One region of the Amycolatopsis lexingtonensis genome, then DNA from elsewhere that is predicted to be linked to it. Evidence: riboswitches for the same ligand, from Rfam matches in the RefSeq annotation. Region 1 holds a riboswitch; the other holds the start of a gene.
What was found. A riboswitch is a leader RNA that binds a small molecule or an ion and turns the genes downstream of it on or off. The one in region 1 is predicted to bind S-adenosylmethionine.

Region 1 (3,988 bases):
CACCCGGTGCGAGCGGGGCGCAGCGCGAGGGCGTACCAGACGGCGGTGCCGGCGAGGGCCACACCGAGCGCGCCGAGCCACAGCGGCCCGGCGGGCAGGCCCGCGCCCGGCGCGTAGTAGTCGTCCTGGCTGAGCCACTGCAGCTGTGCGTAGCCCGTGCCGCCGACGCCCCCGGTGCCCAGCGATCGGCCGGGAGTCAGCAGCGCGCCGACGTTCACGGAGGCGCCGACCGGGCTCCGGCGTGACAACAGCTGCACGACCGCCAGGCCGAGCTGCGCGAATCCCAGCAGTGCCAGCGGAAACCAGTAGCGCGGCCCTCTCCCCATCGGGCCAGGCTAGCGCTCAGCAGAACGGCGGGAGCTCGCGCGGGTCGCCGACCGGGGCCCAGCGGCCGTCCACCTTCGCGTACTCCCAGTCCGCCCCGCGCGCGACGATCCGGCGCAGCGCCAGCAGCACGCGGTCGACGTGCTCTTCGGTGCTGCCCAGGCCGAGGCTGACGCGGATCGCCTGCTGCCCGTCGCCACCGGCGACGGCGATGAGGCGCTTGGCCGCGATGTGGGCGCAGAACGCGCCGTCGCGCACGCCGATGCCGTATTCGGCGGACAGCACCGCCGCGAGCCAGCCCGGGTCGAACCCGGCGACGGTGAAGCTGACCGTGCCGACGCGGTCGACCGGCGCGTCGAACAGCCGCAGCTCGGCGCAGCCCGGGATGCTCTCGAGGCCCTTGCGCAGCCGGGTGAGCAGGGCCTGCTCGTGCGCGACGACGGCGTCCCAGTCGCGGGAGAGGGTCTCGCACGCGACGCCGAGCGCGTACACGCCGACGGTGTTGGGCGAACCGGCTTCGTGGCGCTCCGGCCCGTCGTTCCAGACGACGGCGTCTTCGGTGACGAGCTTGGTCGCCCCGCCGCCGGCGAGGTACGGGCGGGCGGCGCGCAGCCAGTCGGCGCGGCCGATCAGCGCGCCCGCGCCGAAGGGCGCGTACAGCTTGTGGCCGGAGATGGCGACGTAGTCGACGTCCAGCTCCCGGATCGAGATCCGGCGGTGCGGCGCGAGCTGCGCGGCATCGAGGGCGATGCGAGCGCCGTGCTTCCGCGCCACGGCGGCGATTTCGGCGACCGGGAGCAGCTCACCGGTCACATTGGACGCTCCGGTGACGACCACGAGCCGGGGCCCCTGCGGGGAATCCGCGAGCGCTTCGTCCACAGCGGACACCGCGGCGAGGCGGGTACGCGGGGTCGGGATCCGCCGGACGTTCGGGCCCAGCCACGGAAGCAGCGCGGCGTGGTGCTCGGTGTCGAAGACGACGACGGTGGTGTGCCGCGGCAGGCTGCGCGCGAGCAGGTTGAAGGAATCGGTGGTGTTGCGCGTGAAGACGACGGTGTCGGTCCGGCGGGCGCCGACGAACCGGCGCAGGACGTCGCGGGTGCGCTCGTAGAGCTTGGTGGAGACCTGCGAGGCGAAGCCGGCGCCGCGGTGGACGCTGGCGTACCAGGGCAGGAACTCGTCGACCTTGGCACGGACCGCGTCGAGGCAAGGGGCACTCGCCGCGTGGTCGAGGTTGGCGTAGCCGACGGTGCCACCGGTGACGAGCGGAACCCGCAGCGCCGCGCCGGCGACCGTCGGGATGCCTTGCCGGACAACGGTTTCGACGGTCTTCGCGGGGTGAACGGTGACGCTGGTGCGGTCGATGGCGAGAGTCATCGGGTGCCTCCTCGGCGATCCGGGGGACCCCCGGCGAGGGGCCCGCGCTTGCCCGTCGCGGGACGCGACCGGCCCGGTCTTCACCCGGGGCACCCCACCGCGGTAGGAGGGTTGCCGGCCAGCAAGCCGGGGCTTCGCGCTGGCACTCATGACCTGGCACAGAAGGTAACCGAGAACGCGCCGGGCGGCCAACCCCCGACTCACATTCTGAGACGCCGCTCACAGAATCACGGTTTCGCGCGGAACCGCCCCGGCAGTTCGGTGACCGCGTTGTCCGCGAGGTGGGTCGCGGTGCCCTCGTACTGCCCGGCGCCCGCGGCGAACCGCCAGCCGCCGAGGGACTTGCCGTCGACCGGCTCGCCGTACGCCGTGGCGAGGGTGGTCGAGACGGCACCGAACGCGACGCCGTCCCAGTTCGCCGCCGGGGCGTCGGGGATGGTCCAGAGCGTGAAGTGCACGTGGGCGCCCGTGCTGGTGCCGCCGCACGGCAGCGCATTGCCGGTCGAGCCGAGTTCGGCGCCCGCCTCGACGTGCTCACCGTCGGTGACCTTGATGCCCTCCATGTGGTAGTAGCCGGTGCGCCAGCCGCCCGCGTGGTCGATGGTCACCCAGTCACCGCCGGCGCAGTGCTGCAGGTGGACGGTGCCCGCGAGCGGCGCGCGCACGGTGCGGTCGGCGGGGCTGAAGTCGATGGCGTTCTTGACGCCGGTGCTGCCGTCGTCGGAGTGGATGCCGGCGGAGTAGACCTGCTGGCCTGCTTTGAACGGCAGGGTGAGGGTTGGGAAGGGGGCTATTTCGGCGGTTGCGGGCGGGGTGTTGAGCAGTCCGAGAGCGGCGGTGAGTGCGACAGCGATGGCCGTCTTGCGCAGTTTCGTCACTCTGAGTACCCCTTTGGCTAGCTACTCACCCGTTTGAATGAGCGCACGGTAAGCCAAAGGGAGTAGAGATGGAAGATCGAGTGAGGTTTTTGTGAGGTGTGCGGCTCTGCCGATGACGTGAACGACTCGTTCACCGCGTCCGGCGTCAGGGTCCCGGCAAAGTCGCGCGGCCAGGCCACTCCGCCGCCGGTAACCCGCTCACCCCACGTCTTGAATGACTCATTCAGGTCTTCGGAGGTCCTGAATGACTCATTCAAGACGCCGGCGCACCGCTGCGGACCGCACCGACCCGACTTTGCCGGGACCCTGACCTCCGGCGTCATGAACGACTCGTTCATGACGTTCGTGGCGGACCGCGACGGGGCGAACTCCGGGGCGAACCGAGGCGCGCGGCTCCGCGACCGGCGAGGCGGCTCGCCCGTCAAAAGCGTCGCGACCGGGGTCAGGTCAGCGACCCGACTCGCCCTTCCAGCGGGCCAAACGCCCGGCTCGGTCCACCGCGCGCAGCCGTCGCTCGACCGAATCGCGGACCACCGATGTCGTGACCACCAGCAGCTGGTCGTGCTCCTGCAACCGGCTGGTCTTCTGCGGCGTGAAGCCCGCGCCGTCGCGCACGACCAGGCTGATCGTCGCTCCAACAGGCAGCCGCAGCTCCGACAGGTACACGCCGTGCAGCTTCGAACCGGGCTGGATGCGTACCTGCAGCAGTTCGGCGCCGAGTTCGTCCAGCGGGGCCGAGTCGACCTCGATCTCGTGCGGCTCGGACTTCTTCGCCAGACCCAGCCAGCGCGCGAGCGGGCCGAGCGTCGCGCCCTGCAGCAGCGTCAGGACGATGACCAGCACGAACACCGCGTCGACCAGCCGCTGGGCGCCGGGCACTCCCTGGGACAGCGGGATCATCGCGAGCACGATCGGCACCGCGCCGCGCAGGCCGGCCCACGACAGGAACGCCTGTTCCCGCCACGGCAGCCGGAACGGCAGCACCGACAGCACCACCGAGATCGGCCGCGCCAGCAGCAGGACGACCGCGCCCGCGACCAGGCCCGGCACGATCGCGTCGAGCAGCCGGCCCGGCGAGGCGAACAGCCCGAGCAGCACGAACAGGCCGATCTGCGCCAGCCAGCCCAGTCCCTCGGCGAACGAGAGCGTGTCCGAGCGGTGCGGCAGCCGGGAATTGCCGAGCACCAGCGCCGCGACGTAGGTGGCGAGCAACCCGGACGCGTGCGCCAGCTGTCCGGACGAGTACGCCACGACGCACACCGCGACCGTGGCCAGCGGGTACAGGCCGGTCGCCGGCAGGGCGGCGCGGCGCAGCGCGATCCCGCCGAGCCAGCCGAACGCGAGCCCGATGGCCAGGCCCGCGCCGAGCTCGTAGACCGCGAGCAGCGGCAGCGTCCAGTCCACAGTGG
Region 2 (3,988 bases), 6.3 Mb from region 1:
GGGTCCTCCAGGCTTTTGCCCCGTCAGATGAACGACCGGCCGTCCGGGCCCGCCGATGGTGCCGCTCGGACCAGGCCCGCCGGTCCTGGTTGTGTCGGGCTGGCTGCGCGGACCGGCGACGGAACCCTAGGCACTGCCGCCGCCCACGGTACTCCCGGCTCCGGCCGCCCGCGGCCCGGCTGTTAAAGTGGTCGCTCGCTGCCCGTGCGGCATTCCGTCATGGAGGAAACCCGCTTTCCGCGGGGCCACTTCAGCGCGGCGGCGATCTCACCGAGTGAAACAGGAGTTGCCCTATGGCCAACATCAAGTCGCAGATCAAGCGCATCACGACGAACGAGAAGGCGCGTCAGCGCAACCAGGCGATCCGGTCCTCGGTGAAGACCGCGATCCGCAAGGTCCGCGAAGCCGCCGAGGCCGGCGACAAGGCCAAGGCCGTCGAGCTGCAGCGCGACGCCGCCCAGAAGCTGGACAAGGCCGTCTCGAAGGGCGTCATCCACGCCAACCAGGCCGCCAACAAGAAGTCGGCGCTCGCGAAGCGCGTCAACGCGCTCTGAGCTGGTTGATTTCTGGGAAGGCCCCGGCTCCGGCCGGGGCCTTCTTCGTGTCCGGGGTCAGCGGTCGCCCTTGGCCGCCGCGACCTCGAGGACCGCGCGTTCCAGCGCGTAGCCCGGGTCCGCCGCCACGCCCTTGACCTCGGCGTTCAGTCGCGCGACCACTCGCATGGCCGTGGCAAGGCCGTCCTGGTTCCAGCCGCGGGATTGACCCTGCGCCTTGCGGATCTTCCACGGCGGCATGCCCAGCTCGCCCGCCATCTGGTTCGGGTTGCCGCGCCCGGCACCCGAGACGCGGGCGATCGTGCGGACCGCGTCGGCCAGCGCGTCGGCCACCAGGACGTGCGGGACCCCGAGCTGCATCGCCCAGCGCAACGACTCCAGCGCCGCCGAACGGTCGCCGCTGACCGCCTTCTCCGCGACCGCGAACCCGGTCACGTCGGCGCGGCCGCGGTGGTACCGGTGGACCGCATCGGCGTCGATCGTCCCGCCCGTGTCGGCCACCAGCTGGTTGGCCGCCGAGGAGAGTTCACGCAGGTCGGAGCCCACGGCGTCGATCAGCGCGGCGACCCCGGCCGGCTCGATCTTGCCGCCCGCCCGGCGCACCTCGTGCCGAACGAACTGCTCGCGCTCGGCCGGCTTCGTCAGCTTCGGGCACTCCGCGATCTCGGCCCCGGCCTTCTTCAGCGCCGCCGGGAGCGACTTGCCCGCCTTGCTGCGGCCGCCGCCGGTGTGGATGACGACGAGCACCACCCCGTCCGCCGGGTCCTTCAGGTAGGACGCCACGGCGTCGGCCAGCTCCTGCGAGATGTCCTGAGCCGATTCGAGGACGATCACGCGGCCCTCGCTGAACAGCGACGGGCTCACCAGTTCGGCCAGCTCGGGCGCTGTGAGATCGGACACCCGGGCCCTGGTCAGCTCGGCTGTCGGGTCCGTCGCGCGGGCGGCGGCGAGCGTGTCGCGGACGGCCCGCTCGATCAGCAGTTCTTCGTCACCCAGCACCAGGTGCAGCGGGGCCGGGGCGGTGGCTTGCGCGGTCACCCCCGAATCCTCTCACCCGCGCCGCGGTGCGCCCGCTCCGGTGATGTCGGGCGGCCACCATGGCACGGTCCGAGCACGATGTCGTACGGTGTAGGCGAGGCGGCCCGCCCCGGAACACTCCGGCGTGCGCGCACCGACAACCGAATACCGCTCATCCAGAGGGGCAGAGGGAACGGCCCGACGAAGCCCCGGCAACCGGCGTACAGCCCGTCATCCCGCGATCGCGGGGTAGCTGACGACCACGGTGCCAATTCCGGCCCGCTTCGGCGGGGCAGATGAGGAAAGGAACCTCGCGATGACCGCAACCCTCGGCACGACCTCCACCACCAAGACCCCGGACCTCGGTCCCGCCGTCGAACTGGTGTCGAAGGAAGAGGGTCACCGGCAGCCGCTCGCCCCGGAATTCGTCTCCGCCGAAGACTTCTCGCCGCTCGAGGTCGCCTACGACTTCGGCCGCGTCCGCCGCGAAGACATCGAGGCCGGCCCCAAGAACATCTGGCGCTACAAGAAACTCCTCCCGGTTCCGTCCAATGTCGAAGAGATCCCGAACACCGAGCCGGGCGCGACCCGCCTGGTCCGCGCCGACCGCCTCGCCAAGGAACTCGGCCTCAAGCGCGTGTGGGTCAAGGACGACACCGGCAACCCGACGCACTCGTTCAAGGACCGCGTCGTCGCCGTCGCGCTCGCCGCGGCCCGCGAGTTCGGGTTCGAGGTGCTCGCGTGTCCGTCGACCGGCAACCTGGCCAACGCGACGGCCGCCGCCGCGGCCCGCGCCGGCTGGCGCTCGGTCGTGCTGATCCCGAAGACCCTCGAGCGCGCCAAGATCCTCACCACCGCGGTGTACGACGGCGACCTGATCGCGGTCGACGGCAACTACGACGACGTCAACCGCCTCGCCACCGAACTGGCCGGCGAGCACCCGAAGTGGGCGTTCGTGAACGTGAACGTCCGGCCGTACTACTCGGAAGGCTCGAAGACGCTGGCCTTCGAGGTCGCCGAGCAGCTCGGCTGGCGCATCCCGCCGCAGATCGTCGTGCCGATCGCCTCCGGTTCGCAGCTGACCAAGGTGGACAAGGGTTTCCGCGAGCTGGGTCAGCTCGGTCTCGTGGACGCCAGCCCGTACAAGGTGTTCGGCGCGCAGGCCACCGGCTGCTCCCCGGTGTCGGCTGCGTTCCGCGCCGGCCACGACGTGGTCCAGCCGGTGAAGCCGGACACCATCGCCCGCTCGCTCGCGATCGGCAACCCGGCCGACGGCCCCTACGTGCTCGACGTCGTCAACCGCAGCGGCGGCGCCATCGAGGACGTCACCGACGAAGAGGTCGTCGAAGGCATCCGGCTGCTGGCCCGCACCGAAGGCATCTTCACCGAGACGGCGGGCGGGGTCACCGTCGCCACGGCGAAGAAGCTCGTCGAGACCGGCAAGCTGGACCCGGACGCCGAGACCGTCCTGCTGATCACCGGCGACGGCCTCAAGACCCTCGATGCGATCGAGAACCACGTGGGCCCCAAGGCGATCGTGCCGCCATCGGCCGCCGCCGTGAACGAGGCTCTCGGCTACTGACGTCCGCGGCGCCCGGGGCGAGCCGCTTGGCGCGCCCCGGGTTCAGCGGCGAGGCGGGCCACGGGGTTCGCCCCGCCGTGCCACCGCCGGACCCGCCGCGTCCGCGACGACCGCCGTGTCGCCGTCGGCGTCGGTCCGGGTGACGAGCGCACCGAGCGCCGTCAGAGTGTCCAATGTGGACTTGCTCGGGTGGCCGTAGGTGTTGCCGGCGCCCACGCTGACCAAGGCCACCCGCGGCGCCACCGCCGCGAGGAACGACGGCAGCGAGTAACGCGAACCGTGGTGGGGGACTTTCAGCACCTCCGCTTTCAGATCACCGATGTCGGCCAGCAGGTCGGCCTGCGCGGCCAGCTCGACGTCGCCGGTCAGCATGACCCGGCCCGCCGCCGTTTCCGCGCGCAGCACGACCGAGCTGTTGTTGATGGCCGTGCCGTCCTGGACCGCCGGGCGCGCCGGGACGTACCGCGGCCCCAGCACGTCGAGCGACAAGCCGGGCCAGGCCAGCCGCTCCCCCGGGCTCAGCTCCGCCAGCGGCACCGCCTGCCGGGCCGCTTCCGCGGCGACCTGCCGCCACGCCCACTCCGGCGCCCGCCCCGGCCCGACGGCGATCCCGCCGACCGCCCGGCCCTCGAAGACCGAAGCGAGCCCGCCGATGTGGTCGGCGTGCAGGTGGCTCAGCACCAGCAGCGGGATCCGGTCGACGGCCAGCCGGTGCAGGCATTCGTCGACCGGCCCCGGTTCGGGCCCGGTGTCCACGACGACGGCCCGCCCGGGCTCGGCGGTCGCCAGCACCACCGCGTCACCCTGGCCGACGTCGCACTCGACCACCGCCCAG

Region 2: it holds a riboswitch for S-adenosylmethionine, as region 1 does, so the genes downstream of both, thrC (threonine synthase) here and H4696_RS17870 (aminotransferase class V-fold PLP-dependent enzyme) in region 1, are expected to answer to the same signal.

The regions. Positions count from the first base shown of each region.
Region 1 is NZ_JADBEG010000001.1:3,940,137-3,944,124, forward strand. It holds gene H4696_RS50175 (hypothetical protein) at 1-326, opposite strand, end outside; gene H4696_RS17870 (aminotransferase class V-fold PLP-dependent enzyme) at 343-1,701, opposite strand; SAM riboswitch class IV at 1,741-1,855, opposite strand; gene H4696_RS17875 (M23 family metallopeptidase) at 1,929-2,579, opposite strand; gene H4696_RS17880 (potassium/proton antiporter) at 3,027-3,988, opposite strand, start outside.
Region 2 is NZ_JADBEG010000001.1:10,281,752-10,285,739, reverse strand. It holds gene rpsT (30S ribosomal protein S20) at 294-554, shown strand; gene holA (DNA polymerase III subunit delta) at 612-1,592, opposite strand; SAM riboswitch class I at 1,741-1,874, shown strand; gene thrC (threonine synthase) at 1,888-3,153, shown strand; gene H4696_RS47250 (ComEC/Rec2 family competence protein) at 3,196-3,988, opposite strand, start outside.